DNA from 3 places in the Alteromonas sp. ISO5 genome. Region 2 is predicted to be linked to each of the others. Evidence: predicted binding sites of a transcription regulator. Region 2 holds the regulator's gene; each other region holds the start of a gene.
The links. The regulator sigma-54, encoded in region 2, starts transcription at its own class of promoters, with help from an activator protein. The targets are predictions, from matches to a motif close to GTTGGCACGNNNNTNGNNT.
Positions count from the first base shown of each region.

Region 1: AC2T0J_RS21285 (formate/nitrite transporter family protein) is a predicted target of sigma-54. The motif match lies at 2,218-2,236, and genes of this name have one in related genera.
Region 3: AC2T0J_RS01670 (DUF1707 SHOCT-like domain-containing protein) is a predicted target of sigma-54. The motif match lies at 2,745-2,763, and genes of this name have one in related genera.

Region 1 is NZ_CM176572.1:4,699,844-4,704,629, forward strand. Features, by position in the region: gene AC2T0J_RS21280 (bifunctional protein-serine/threonine kinase/phosphatase) at 1-1,181, opposite strand, end outside; gene AC2T0J_RS21285 (formate/nitrite transporter family protein) at 1,188-2,051, opposite strand; gene AC2T0J_RS21290 (nitrate- and nitrite sensing domain-containing protein) at 2,535-3,818, shown strand; gene AC2T0J_RS21295 (energy transducer TonB) at 3,882-4,349, shown strand; gene AC2T0J_RS21300 (septation protein IspZ) at 4,420-4,786, shown strand, end outside.
Region 2 is NZ_CM176572.1:2,823,937-2,828,722, forward strand. Features, by position in the region: gene AC2T0J_RS12650 (HPr family phosphocarrier protein) at 190-462, opposite strand; gene rapZ (RNase adapter RapZ) at 462-1,307, opposite strand; gene ptsN (PTS IIA-like nitrogen regulatory protein PtsN) at 1,332-1,790, opposite strand; gene hpf (ribosome hibernation promoting factor) at 1,806-2,093, opposite strand; gene AC2T0J_RS12670 (RNA polymerase factor sigma-54) at 2,118-3,596, opposite strand; gene lptB (LPS export ABC transporter ATP-binding protein) at 3,664-4,389, opposite strand; gene lptA (lipopolysaccharide transport periplasmic protein LptA) at 4,386-4,786, opposite strand, start outside.
Region 3 is NZ_CM176572.1:373,223-378,008, forward strand. Features, by position in the region: gene AC2T0J_RS01660 (OmpA family protein) at 1-1,047, opposite strand, end outside; gene AC2T0J_RS01665 (hypothetical protein) at 1,059-1,625, opposite strand; gene AC2T0J_RS01670 (DUF1707 SHOCT-like domain-containing protein) at 2,046-2,699, opposite strand; gene AC2T0J_RS01675 (DUF2608 domain-containing protein) at 2,948-3,850, shown strand; gene AC2T0J_RS01680 (ABC transporter permease) at 3,896-4,786, opposite strand, start outside.

The DNA of each region.
Region 1 (4,786 bases), 1.9 Mb from region 2:
CGAATATCCTGATGCAAAATCCCCTGCCGATGCAGCGCGGTTAAAGCGCCGGATAGCTGCGTAGCCCAGTCTCTGAGTAGCATCAGACCAGGTGCACCGTTATCATCACGCCACTGCCGCAAGCTAATGCCCGGGCGGTATGCCAGTACGACGTAAAAACAGGTACGTGAAAACGCCTCACTGACACCGTTAAGTAATTGCGGGTGAGTAACACGCTTAGCCACCCACTCCTCTTTGATCATCTCATCCAGAAAGCCGCGGTTTTCCTGCATCGACACGGCCGGCACTTTAAGCACCACCTGCTCATTTGAATGGCTATGGCGGGCAAGATACACGCTACTGCGTTCGGTGTTGCTGAGCAGCCTTTGGACACACCAGTCATCAATAACACTACCAGCTGTGATTGGGCTCGTAATAAATGGCAGATAACCGGATGATTCATAGCTGACCGGCACCGGCTGATTAATGGCCTTAACGTTAACCGCGGCGATGGTCAGGTTATCATTGCAACCAAAATCCAGAGCCATGTTAGCAACCTGTTCACAGCCTTTATTTAAGTCGGTGTCAGCTTGTTGCAAAACGGCTAACCAGTCCTCAACCGAGAGGGTTTCGGCGATACCGTCGGTCATCACCACGAAGGTATCCCCGGGCTGAATATCCCTGGCGGTAATGTCTACATTTAATTCGGGTTTAATGCCCAGTGCATTACTCAGATAATGATGGCCGCCTTCACCTTGCTGACGATGATCCTGCGTACACAGTTCGACCTGATGTTGACGAATGTGATAAATACGGCTGTCACCGCAGTGCAGTAAAATGGCTTTATCACCGTGCAGAAGCACGGCACTAAAGGTACACACGTAGCCCTTATCCGGATTCTCCCGATAGGGGCTAAGTTGTGACTTGATATATAAACGGGTGTTAATGGTTCGCAGGACCAACTCGGCGGCCCGTGCCGGTGACCATACGTTAGCCGTCATCAGGTAATCGCGAACAAACTCATTAATGGCCAGTTCGCTGGCGTATTGACTCACCTGACTACTGCTGATCCCGTCTGCCACGGCGGCAATAATGCCACGACGCTGCAAACGCGAAAAATCAGGCACTGTCACAGCGTGACAGTCCTGATTGATGTTTTTTATTCCTTTGCCGGAGAATGCTCCCCAGCGAACTTCAGGCATAGGAGCTTATACTTTATCGTTCACTTTCGCCGCCGGCACTGCTTTGTTAGTGCCGCCAGTGGCCAGTATACGCTTAGGTGCCGTTTTAACGTGAGTGGAATAAAGCGTCAGACCAGTAAATGCTAAGCCTCCTACCAGGTTACCTAACGCGGTGGGGATTTCATTCCAGATAAAGTAATCCATGATTGAAAACTCACCGCCCATGATCAGACCAAACGGGAACAGGAACATATTAACCACTGAGTGTTCAAAGCCCATAAAGAAGAACAGCATGATAGGCATCCACATCGCCAGTACCTTGCCACTGACATGGGTAGAAATCATCGCGCCAACCACGCCCAGTGATACCATCCAATTACACAACATGCCGCGAATAAAAATAGTAAACCAGCCAGCTGCACCGTATTCGGCGTACCCCAGAGTTCGAGCTTCACCGATCCCGGCAACTTTAGTAGCAATAGCTCCGCCATCGGTGTTGTAACCCATGGTAAAGATAAACGACATCATTAAGGCAACCGTTAACGCACCGGCAAAGTTACCCACAAACACCAGCCCCCAGTTTCGCAAGATTTGCGGCCAGGTAACCCCGGGCCGTTTTGCCAGCCAGGCCAGCGGCGCCAGTACAAATACACCAGTTAACAGGTCAAAGCCCATCAGATAAAGCATACAGAAACCAACCGGGAACAGGATAGCCCCAATCAGAAACACGCCGGTTTTAACGGCGATAGTTATAGCAAATACTGCCGCAAGTGCCAGAATAGCACCGGCCATAAACGCACGAATTAACGTGTCGCGGGTCGACATGTAAATCTTCGACTCACCCGCATCAACCATTTTGGTTGCAAACTCAGAAGGTAGTAAATACGCCATATTAATCACCTAAATATATTGAACAAAAACACACCCACAAACACTTCATTACAATCGTCAGGCACAAAAAAAGGCGTCCGCACTCACTCCTAAGAAGTAAGTTGCGGACGCCTTTATCCGAATTCTATTCCAATTGTAAAACCATTACGGTTTGCTGATTTTACCGATACAATTTCGATGCCAACTCAAGTGAAAATAAATAAACAATAATTATCAACAATTTAAAATAAAGCGCCGATTTTTTGAAACGCTTACCCTTAAGTGTGGCGCGCCACGATAGCGCAGTTTCACCATTAAAGTGCATTATTAACGGTGCAACTTCCTTTGCTGCGGTAATAATTGCGCGTGTTTTTGGCAAAACGCGCTATTACTGCCTATTTAAAACACAAACTGCATTCTTTGCGACCAAAGTATTACATGGGAATAAGAATTGCTTGCCTCCAAAGTTAATTTTAATAGCTGGTCTACTTTACGGAGCGCCTGATGAGCAAACACAGTGACATTACCAAGCGATTCTTATTGTCGGCGAAGCATCAGGAAATTCAGGCATTACAGCACCTGTCATCGAACTGTAGAACCGTAAAAGCGGTTAAGGACATGATCCATCAGTTACAGCGCGAACGTGGGCTCAGCAATGTTTACTTAGGCTCAAAGGGCGACCGGTTTTGTAAGCAGCGTCAGCAGCAAATAGCAGCCAGTGAGCGGTGTGAGCAGGATTTACGCAGCCTGCTGAAATCACTTTACCTTGGTCAGCAGGATAACGGCCAGTCCATGCGTTTACTCAGCAGTATCACCTTTGCCCTGCAAGGTATGGATCACCTACCCGATTTACGCAACAAAATTGCCGCTCAACAACTTACGCCTTTGGAATCCACTAACGCCTACTGCCGCTTAATTACCGGTTTACTCGACGTTGTTTTTGAGGCGGCCGATGTGGCCAGCGATCCCACCATGACCCGCTTACTGGTAGCCCTGTTTAACTTTATGCAGGGTAAAGAATATGCCGGGCAGGAACGGGCGTGGGGCGCTATTGGTTTTGCCGAAAGTCACTTCGACAGTGATCTGGGAGATCGGGTTAATGCCCTCAGTGACTCGCAGCAGCACTGCTTTGAAACCTTCGAAAACTTTGCTGATGAAGAAGAAATGCAAATGTGGCAGGGACAGCAAACCAGCGATACGGCCTCTCAAATCACTCGATTAAGAGCGATGATTCAGTCACTGGCCGCAGGCGGGGAATGCTCAGCTGAGCTCAGTGAAATCTGGTACGACATCGCTACGCAGCGCATCGATGCCATGCAGTCTATTGAAGAGCATCTGACCGACCGTCTAACCGACCAGGCTAGCCTACGCATTCAACAGGCCGAAGAAGAACTGCGCAATCATGAGCTGCTGATCGCTTCCCTGAACAGTTCGCCGCCACTTACCGATACGCCTATTACCATGCTTTATGACAATACGGTAAAGGGCCTTAAGGGTGCCGACAGAGAAGCGAATAAACTGCCCGAAGGCTCAGCCCTTTCGGCGCATAAATCGTTTTACGATCTGATTCGCGGCCAGGCTCAGCGTATCGAGGATATGGCCGACGAACTCAGTGCCGCCAGACAAGCACTCAATGAACAAAAAGTCATCGACCGGGCCAAATTGCTGTTGATGCAACAAGGCGAACTTTCTGAACAGCAGGCCTACCGCAAACTGCAAAGTACCGCCATGGAACAGAATATGCGCTTATCCGAACTGGCCCAACGGGTAGTGAGTCGTGTTGGTTGATGACACACTGCTAAAATTTTGCTATAAATCGCTGCCAACTAAATTTAGCTAAAGGATTTAGCAATGAAGAAAACCCTTTTTATCAGTCTGATTAGTCTACTCGCTGGCTGTGCGAGTAACCAACTGACCACAGATTCACAAGATAGTCGTAACAACGAAAACAACTTTGCACACCTCTCACTGACCACCGACGCCGAGTTTAATACACTGTGGACAGTTCAACGACGTGTGGATCCGGGTTATACAGCAGATGCGGCCAGAAACGGCCTGTCAGGTTGTGTAACGGTAAAATTTGTAGTGAACAGCCAGGGTAAAGCAGTGGTTCAGAAGATCACCGACTCATTTCCATTTGGTGTATTTGACAAAACAGCGATTAAAGCCATAAAGCAATGGCGCTGGCAGCCCACAGCGGCGAACACCGATAAAACACCGGCCCTGACTGAGGTTAAGTTTGATTACATGGTAGAAGGCACACAAAATAAAGCGTCAGCGGAAAAACACTGCAATATTACCCTTCCCTCTTCCTACTAAATGCACTTAATACTTTATTGGGTGCTGCCATCAGTAGCCCGTTTACGTTCATTTAACAAGGAAATCTCTGATGCGATTATGGACCTATCGACGTCCCTTCAAATATAACCACGACAACTATGAAATCCGCTATACCTTTACTATGACGACTTATACGTCGCGCCTGTACAAGGACGGAAAGGTGATTGATGAATTAACCGGTAACTTTATCGACGAGCTTAAAGTTCTTACTCACACCGTCCGTTGTGATGACGCAAACAATACGCTAAAAGTGTCGGTGGGCTACATCAACTGGCTGACCGTGGGCATTGAGGTTTACCAGGACGATAAGTGTATCTATGCCAGTCACCCGGGCAAAGATATTTACTTTGCCGATAAAACATTACAAAAACTAGCCGGTGCACAAGATACCGAAACGCTCAAACAAGAGCGCCAGC
Region 2 (4,786 bases):
GGGATGGCAATGCTCCACCTCCAGGCCACTACGATACGGATTCAGCGGATAATCGTCATGTGAGACTGGAATTTAGATTTGGATTCCATGTGAATCAAAACGGCCGGCTGCAAATGCAATTAAATGATTAGTCTTCGTCATTCGCAGAGAAACCACAGATAACCACTTCACAGTGGTTATCTGTTTGTGCTACTCATCTTCGTTAAAGCGTCCGACAATCAAATTTTCCACCGCCGCCATGGCGGCTTCGGCATCCGGGCCTTCGCTGATCACATCAACCTGTTCACCCTGATGACTTTCCATCAGCATTAAGCCCAGCACGCTGTTGGCATTGGCTTCTTTATCGCCTTTTTTTAGGGTGATTTCGGCATCAAACTGATTGGCCAGTTGCACTAACTGAGTAGCGGCCCGTGCATGCAGGCCAAGCTTGTTAACAATGGTAAGGGTTTTTTCTACGCGCATTATCGGTTTAACTCCCGGTGACGAATTTGCACATCAGGGTGTTTATCGCCGTATATTTTGGCCAGTGACTGCGCGACAAATACGGAACGATGCTGGCCACCGGTACAACCAATGGCAATGGTGACATAGCTGCGATTATTTCGCTCCAGATGCGGCATCCAGGTATCCAGCAGGTTTTGAATTTGCCAGATAAATTTAGTCACAATGGGCTGTGAACCCAGAAAAGCTTCTACCGGTGAATCCAGGCCGGTAAGGTGCTTAAGATCCGGCTCCCAGTGCGGGTTGGGGAGAAAACGAACATCAAACACGTAATCGGCATCTTTGGGAATACCATGCTTAAAGCCGAAAGATTCAAATACCAGCACCAGCCTGGAACTCTTTTTACCCAGAATACGCTCGCGGATAAGCTCCGCCAACTGATGAATGGATAAGCGGTCGGTATCAATATAGAGGTCAGCCCGCTCGGTGATGGGCGCGAGGAGTTCTTTTTCTGCCTGTATTGCATCAGCCAGGGATTTATTCAGTTTGGCCAGCGGGTGCAGGCGGCGGGTTTCACTAAAGCGCTTCACCAGCATGTCATCACTGGCATCCAGATAGACAATGGTCATCGACCAGGATGAGGGCAGATAGTCGAGAATCTCGACTAATTCATCGGGATCCTTTGGCAGGTTACGCACGTCGATACTCACGGCTACCTGATCGTATTCGTCGACTACGGTATGGGTGAGCGTTGGGAGCAAGTTTACCGGAATGTTATCAACGCAGTAGTAGCCTAAATCTTCCAGGGCCCTTAGCGCAACGGATTTGCCGGAGCCGGAGCGCCCGCTGATAATAATGAGTTTCATGGTTGTGTCAGACTCCCTGCCGGACTATTGTTCAGCCTGGTCGCATAGTGCGGCGATAACCTGTTCCTTCGATTCGGCGTTACGGATCGTTTTTACAATGCTTTTCTGGCTTAACTTACCGGCGATAGTTGCGAGCGTTTGCAGATGCCCTTCGGTTTGGTTTTCTGGCACCAAAATGGCAAAAAAGATATCCACCGGTTTATCATCAATGGCGTCAAAGGCAATAGCCGGGGTGGTTGTTACTACCACAGCTGTTACTTTGGAAAGGTTAGCCAGTCTGCCATGGGGCAAGGCTATGCCATTACCAATGCCGGTGCTACCCATTTTTTCCCGGCTGAGCAGGGCATTGAGGGCGTCTTCTTTTTGAATTTCGGCGTTGGTTTCGGCAGCAATATCACTGATGATTTCTAAAATTCGTTTTTTACTGTTGCACTGGACCGCACATTCAGTGCGATCCAGGCTAACTAAGGCTTGAATATTCATAAGGTTAAATTGGGCCTAGTGCTTTTTGAGCTTTTCCTTATGCTTTATTACCTGGCGATCGAGTTTGTCGATCATACTGTCTATCGCAGCATACATATCCTGATTTTCTGACGAGGCAAATACTTCCGCTCCACTTAAATGCATCGTGGCTTCGGCTTTTTGAGTAAGCTTTTCCACGTTGAGGATCACATGCACATTGGATATGTGATCAAAGTGGCGCTCCAGTTTAGTAAACTTGGTATCAACATAATTACGCAAAGAATCGGTTATCTCGATGTGATGACCTGTAAGATTTATTTGCATAGTTCGTCTTCCTTATATTTCGGCCTAAATAAGGCTCTTGCGTTGGTTAGACGGTGGAATCGACAAGGATTCCCGGTATTTTGCTATTGTTCGCCGGGCAACTTTAATACCTTGATCGGCCAACAATTGAGCAATTTTGCTGTCGCTTAGTGGTTTACTGGGCTTCTCGGCGGCAACCAGTTTTTTGATCAGAGCGCGGATGGCAGTGGATGAACATTCTCCGCCAGACTCAGTGGCTACGTGGCTGGAGAAGAAGTATTTCAACTCAAAAATACCGCGAGGGGTGTGCATGTACTTTTGGGTAGTAACCCGCGAAATGGTGGATTCATGCATATCGACCATCTCGGCTACGTCATTGAGGACCATAGGCTTCATCATTTCCGGGCCGTGTTCGAAAAAACCCATTTGCTGCTGCACAATGCAGTTAGCTACCTTGAGCAAGGTTTCGTTACGCGACTCCAGACTCTTAATGAACCACTTGGCTTCTTGCATGTGCGAGCGAATAAACTGGGAATCTGAACTGTTACGGGCCTGGCGGCTCATGGCAGCGTATTGTTGATTTACGCTCAGTTTTGGCAGACTGTCCGGGTTAAGTTCAACCACCCAACGACCTTTTTTCTTGGTGACCGATACGTCAGGAATAACGTACTCAGGTTCCTGGGTAATTAGCGCACTACCTGGACGCGGATTAAGGGTTTGCAATAAGCGCATCGCTTCTCGCAAATCGTCTTCCTTCAGGCGTGACTTACGCATTAAGGTGCGATAGTCCTTGCTGCCCAGCAGGTCGGCATAGTCTTCGATAAGGATCTTTGCTTCCTTGAGCCATGGCGTGTCGGGAGCAAACTGTTTTAACTGGACCAGTAGACACTCCTGAGGGGTACGTGAACCTGAGCCAATGGGGTCAAACATTTGAATCCGCTTTAGTACGCATTCAATTTCGTCGGCTTCAACCGGCTCTTCCATATCTTCAGTATTGACGCTCTGCAGGATATCTTCAACTGTTACCGTTAAATAGCCTGATTCGTCAATTGAGTCGATAATCGCAATGGCGATTGCGCGGTCTACATCACTGAAGGGCGTCAGGCGCATTTGCCAGAGCAGGTGGTCCTGGATGTTGTCGGTAGTTTCACCCTGAAAAACCTGGTCATCGTCATTTGAAGCCGGGCCAGGCGCAGGCGCCGATGATGCTGAGTAATATTCATCCCAGGTGCTGTCGATAGGGAGTTCATCGGGCAGTTCGTTTTTCTCGAGCGCCTCGTTGGTGTCCATGCTGGTCTCGGTACTGGCCGTTGCGGCGGCATCGGCTTCAGCATCAAGCTTGCTTTTCTCTATAGTATCGTTGTCGCTGGTGTCATCAACTTCCAGTAACGGATTCGAATCGAGTGCTTCCTGGATTTCCTGTTGTAAATCCAGGGTAGAAAGTTGCAGCAGTTTAATCGCCTGCTGCAATTGTGGCGTCATAGTAAGTTGTTGACTAAATTTGAGCTGTAAAGATGGTTTCATCTACTTCTGTTCTTAACGCCTTGCTTGTTATTGATGGGGACAAAACATGTTGTCTTTATGTATCTAACTATAGCCTGAATTGCTCACCCAGGTATACATCCTTGACCTTTTGATTACTCAAAACCTGTTCCGCAGTGCCTTGGGCGATTAATTCACCCTGACTGACAATGTAGGCTTTTTCACAGACGTCAAGGGTTTCCCGTACGTTGTGGTCAGTAATCAGAATACCAATTCCACGGTCACGAAGATGTTGTATGATCTTCTTTATATCATTAACCGAAATTGGATCAACTCCCGCAAAGGGTTCATCGAGCAAAATAAATTTCGGATTGGCTGCCAACGCCCGGGCAATTTCTACCCGACGCCGTTCTCCTCCCGACAAACTCATCCCTGTACTATTACGTATATGGTTGATATTGAATTCATCAAGTAGGGCATCCGCTTCATTTTGCTGTTCGGCAGACGAAAGGTCCTTGCGTGTTTGCAATATTGCCATGATATTGTCAAAAACCGTTAACTTTCTGAAAATAGAGGCTTCCTGGGGTAAATACCCAATCCCATTGCGGGCACGTTCGTGCATGGGCTGACGGGTCAGATCCATCTCGTCGATGCGAATATCGCCTTTATCCAGCGCCACCAGGCCCACAATCATGTAAAACGTGGTAGTTTTGCCGGCGCCATTGGGGCCCAGCAGGCCAACTATCTGGCCGGCAGACACCTCAACACTGACATCCCTTACTACCTGCCGGGACTTATACGACTTAGCTAAGTGGGTGGCGGTTAGGGTGGTCATTCGTTTTCATTATCCTGTTGGTCGCCCGTGTTGTCACGGGCCTTGCTTTCGTCGCGCACGGCTTCAATGTCTTCCAGACTAAATACGGTGCGCACCCGGCCATCCTCACTGCCGCTGCCGTCACCGGTGGCTTTAAGTTGTTCTTTTTCCATGTCGTAAACGATGGTTTCACCTTTTACCACACTGGTATTCTGATTTAATTCGGCATCGCCAGCCAGAGAAATGGTGCGATTAGCTACTTCATAACGGATTTCAAATGCGCGGGCTTCAACTACCCGGCCATCGTCCAGGGTCTGGCTGTAGACAGCAGGTTTTCCGGTAGCGATAAATACTTCCTTGCCTTTGCCGCCGCCGGCTTCTACTTCAACCCGGTCGGCCTTAATGCTAAGTGAGCCCT
Region 3 (4,786 bases), 2.5 Mb from region 2:
TTGAATGGTGCGCCAGCCGGTTTTCTCAGCACGATTAACCACTATTCCCGGCTGTTCGCCAATGCGCATCACCCTTATTAAACGTTGCTGATGGTCATATGCATTTAAAATCAGAGCCCCTGCGGACAAACTCAGCACAGATAATAGCCCGATGGCCAGATACGGCGGCTTACGTGCTTTATCGTCGGCCTCATCACGGCTTTTGGCTACCAGACAGGATTGCAGTAACACGGTGGTAGCCTCAAAAGGCTTGGTATTACCGTTGAAACTGCTGGCATCTTCGGTAAACATCTGATGGATGGATTCATTGGTATCTTCAAGCCTTATGGATAACTCCTGCGGGATATTACCTTTAACAGCAGCGACCAGCATCATGCTCGGCCCGTGTTTGATCACTAGTGAAAAATCCGCCGTTTTTACCACCTGTAAATTTTGCTCTTCAGCGCCTTCTGGGCGATTGAAGGAGTCGGCAACAAAGTCATTAATGGCAGTGAGCATTGCTGACACAAGTTCGCCATTGGCACTATCGGCTTCGTTAAAATTCACCGAATTAAGCAATATGCCCGATTCGTTGTGGATAAGAAGCACTTGTTCCACCCTGTACACGAAAGTCTGACTGACCACATATTGCGAAAAACTTATATCAGCGCGCCAGGCCTGAAAACGCCACTTAAAGCTCTTCAGCGTCAGGCTGTTTTCCAGTATTTCATTGGTTTTCTCAATAAACTCCGCGAGAAACGCCGTGACGGACTTACGCACAAGGCGGCCGACTAAGGGGTAAAAGTATCCCACGAACTTTTCACTTTGCCCTTGTACTGACGACTCTACCGATTTATTCACCACCGGCGTTAAGATATGCATGAGTTCATCATCCTTGCGCTGGCGGTCGTGCAGGGCTTCTACTACGACTTCGCTCACCATTAGCCGGGCGTGCTCCCTCATTATCTGAGTAACCTGCTCACCATTCTCGCCTAATAATATTTTGCGCAGCCGCTCAAGTTCAGCTTGCTCTGTCTGCGACCCTGGCTTATCGGAATAGTCAGTCATCAGACAAACAGTTACTGTTGATCAGTTTCTAAATTGACGGCCATCGCAGCCAGCAGTTTTGCCAGAGTTTTACGGTCGGTTTTGGTTGAACTAAGTTCGCTGGTCACTTGCTCTATTTTGGTTAGTGCTTCAGTAAATTTTGCGTCGTATTTTCTGGTTAGCTCTGTAACCGCTTGCTCAAGCGCTTTATGCAACTCATCATTATCCTGCTTATGATTGGCCTCTGACATTTCAAGCTCAGAATACAGTTTATCGGTAACACCACTAAGCTCTGCGGTTTTGTCGTCATAACACTTATCGACCGCCAGCGTTTGTTCATGTGCTTCATCCAGGCCTTTTTGCAGCGTATCATTGAGTTTTTGGACCTCGCTGGCGATTAGCTCATTGGTTTGAGCAAAGCGGTCCACCATAGCCTTTTCCAACGCTGCAATTCTTACCTCAATATCCTGCTGTGCGTCGCCAAATAAAATTTGACGTAAGGTAGTCAGTTCGGATGAATCATCGGCTTGTACTTGTGTTGCTGCTTGTTGTGCTTTCTTACCCGACATAATTTTACTATTCCCTGCTAGTGACACCATAAGCCCGCCGTAACCACTCTGTAACGAGGCCGGACAGTGAACTGGTTAATACTTGATGTACCTTTCGCTTTGTCTTGCGTAAAGCTTTACAACTTTCTGAGAACTTAATTCAGACGGGTTCCGAAAAGCACCTGTTCCTCTGTTGGATAGTTTATGCTCAGTTTTTCTTTTTTTCCATATTGATCTTACATTTAGCCATGTCATGCAAACGATGTAAGATGAACGCATTATCGCGTTATTTTTGCGGGGTATGTTGATTACTCGGTAATTGTCACGTTTAGTCCGTATTCACGTATCTCAAACATGAGGAAAAGCAGAAGAGGGGGACTTGATAATCCCCTTTATATTTTACCTGTATAAAGTTTTGCTGCTGGACTGACAACAGCAGGCAATTAGGGCCGTAATAATCTGATTTAAAACTTAGCGCTGTGAGCTGCCAAAAAGGGTTTTCATCTGATTGGCCATTTCCACAAACTTCTCTTTAATGGTACGCTTAAGACCAATATCCACACCGCCCATTAAAACAAAGCCTTCCACGGTAATAGTGGGGGCCTGTCGATCGGCAATCGACGGCGCTTTATTATCAAGCCCCCCCATCAAACAAAAAGCTTTTGTCACTACATTCACATTTTCCGGCACTTTGATGTCGATACCGCCCATAACACACAGGACTTTAATGGTGACGTGGGGCGTAGTAAACACGGCATCGGTAAAGTCGATATCTGAGCCGCCCATGAAACTAAGCACGCGAATTTCCGCAGGGACTTTCCAGCGTCCCGAACGATCCGAACCGCCCATTATATTGATGACGGTTTCATTCTCAGGCACATCCCCGGCACTGTAATTAATATTGAGCTTTTTCTCTTTTTGGCGGGTGTAATCGTCGTCAACCTGCATGGTAAGATCGGCGGCCAACTCAGCAATTTCGTGATGATCCTGACTCGCCATGGCTTTATCCAGACGGCGTTCAAAGGCTTCGGCTGAAATTACGCCATGGCTGTAGTGATAAATCAGTTTATCGATCACTTCTTCCCTGACCTGTTCGATAGGACGGTCTTCAAGTTTAACCATGATGGTTGCTCCCTGTTTTATTCGGTACCATTTGATTTTCGAATATTGAAGCAAATGCCACACCAACTAACAAACTACTAATTTTCAATAAGTTAAAAAACAACTCCTACTGAGAGTACAAGATTATCGCTAAATACTGGTCAATTACACCGCTTTCTGGTGTAGCTGACAATCCACAGACATATCGGTAAGCCGGCAAATCTGCTACATTACTGTGCTTTACGCAGAACCCTTAACTCACAATAACGCTTATGTCATCTAATTGTTTACCTGCCCCTGCATTTCGCACTGTCCTTTTCACGTTACTGTTGGCTGTGACCGGCTGCACCAGCACAGTTGTTCCCAAACTCAATCAGGTAACCGCAGCCGAAGTAGAAACCTTTGATAAGATTGCGCCGGTGGTGTCAGAGCTGAACAACCAATACGGTGCCGAAAATGTGCTTGTCGTAGCCGACATTGATAATACCCTGCTGACCAGCGCGACTGATCTGGGCGGCGATATCTGGTACCAGTGGCAACGCGGTAAGCTGGCGGTAAAGCCAACGCCGGAACAACAAGTAAGCTGCCTGTTCGAAGACGCTATCAGCCTGCTTTACGAGCTGGCGCCCATGAATCTGACTGAAGCTCAGGTCCCTGATTTACTCAACCAGTGGCAGGCATCAGGAAATACCCTGCTGCTGTTAACCTCCCGTGGGCCTAAAAACCGTGCAGCAACAGAGCGCGAGCTATACCGCAACAACATTAACGTTGGCCGCGCAGCACTTTCGCCAACGGATAATCCCAACCCGGTGTATCGGCAAAAGCTTGAGCGGGAAATGAGTTACAGCCGTGGCCTGATGATGACCACCGGCATGAATAAAGGCACTATGCTTGAGTGGATACTAACCAACACCGCGCGCAAGTTTGACGCCATCGTGTTTATCGATGATTCGCAGCATAACATCGAAAACATGGAAAATGCCTGGCAGCAGCAAAATGTTGATATGCGGATATTTCACTACACCCATATTGAGGCAGAGCGCAAAAACCTGCAGGGGCAGGTATTAACTGAAGTGCAGGCCCATCGCATGGCCGATGATTACGCTAAATTAATCGCCACTTTAAATAGTATTTTCCCTGCCCGTCAAAACAATGGACAGTGTCTCGGTCAGTAGGCCTGAGACCAAAGACCCGGCAGTTCACCGGGTCTTGTACCGTTATTAGAGCCGCTGATTAATAGCGCCGCGATAAGCATCAATCGCAGGCAACAGGCTGCAAATCAGTGTTGCCAACAGTATCGCGCCAACCACCATTGCGGTATGCAGAGTTAGCAGATTTGCCGAAATAAACATACCGTAGTGGCTGGCTAACCACTCTTTAGCCACTGCAAACACCCCGGATACCAGCGCTACCGCGCTAACGCTTGCCGCCCCGGCCAACAGTAAGGCTTCAACCAGGATTAAGCGAAATATGGTGCCTGCTCCGGCACCAATGATCCGCAATACGGCAATTTCCTTTTCACGCTGCTGCATAGAGGCCAGCAGCATTGTGGATAGCCCGAACAAGGAGGACAGCATGATAAGGATACTGATAAAGCGCAACAGGTTTTCAACGCTGGACATCATCTGCCACATCTCTGTTAGCGCAACACCGGGTAAAATCGCCATAAGTCGGTCATCCGGGTAGTTATTCAGCTCCCGTTGTAAGGTAAAGGTGGCAAACTTGCTGGTAAGACCCACCATCACCGCCGTAATGCTATCCGGTGCAACGAGTGTGTTTGCCATGTTGTCTGGCTGTTCTAACACATTATCCAGCTGTGCATGCGGTAAATGCATAGCTTCAATCCCCTGCAATGAAACATGCACGGTTTTATCCACCGGCGTACCGGTTGGGGCCAGAATGCCGGTAATGGTAAACGGCGAATCATCGTGGTTCTGAAAACTCACCGCGCCAAGACCATGAGCAATGACAATGTTATCCCCGAGTTTGTAATTGAGTGCCTGTGCCACATCAGCCCCCAAGACCGCACCAAAAATCCCCTTAAAAGCCCCCCCCTGACTAAAGGTTAACGGCTGCTTGTTACCAAACTTATAGTGCTCAAAATACTGCTG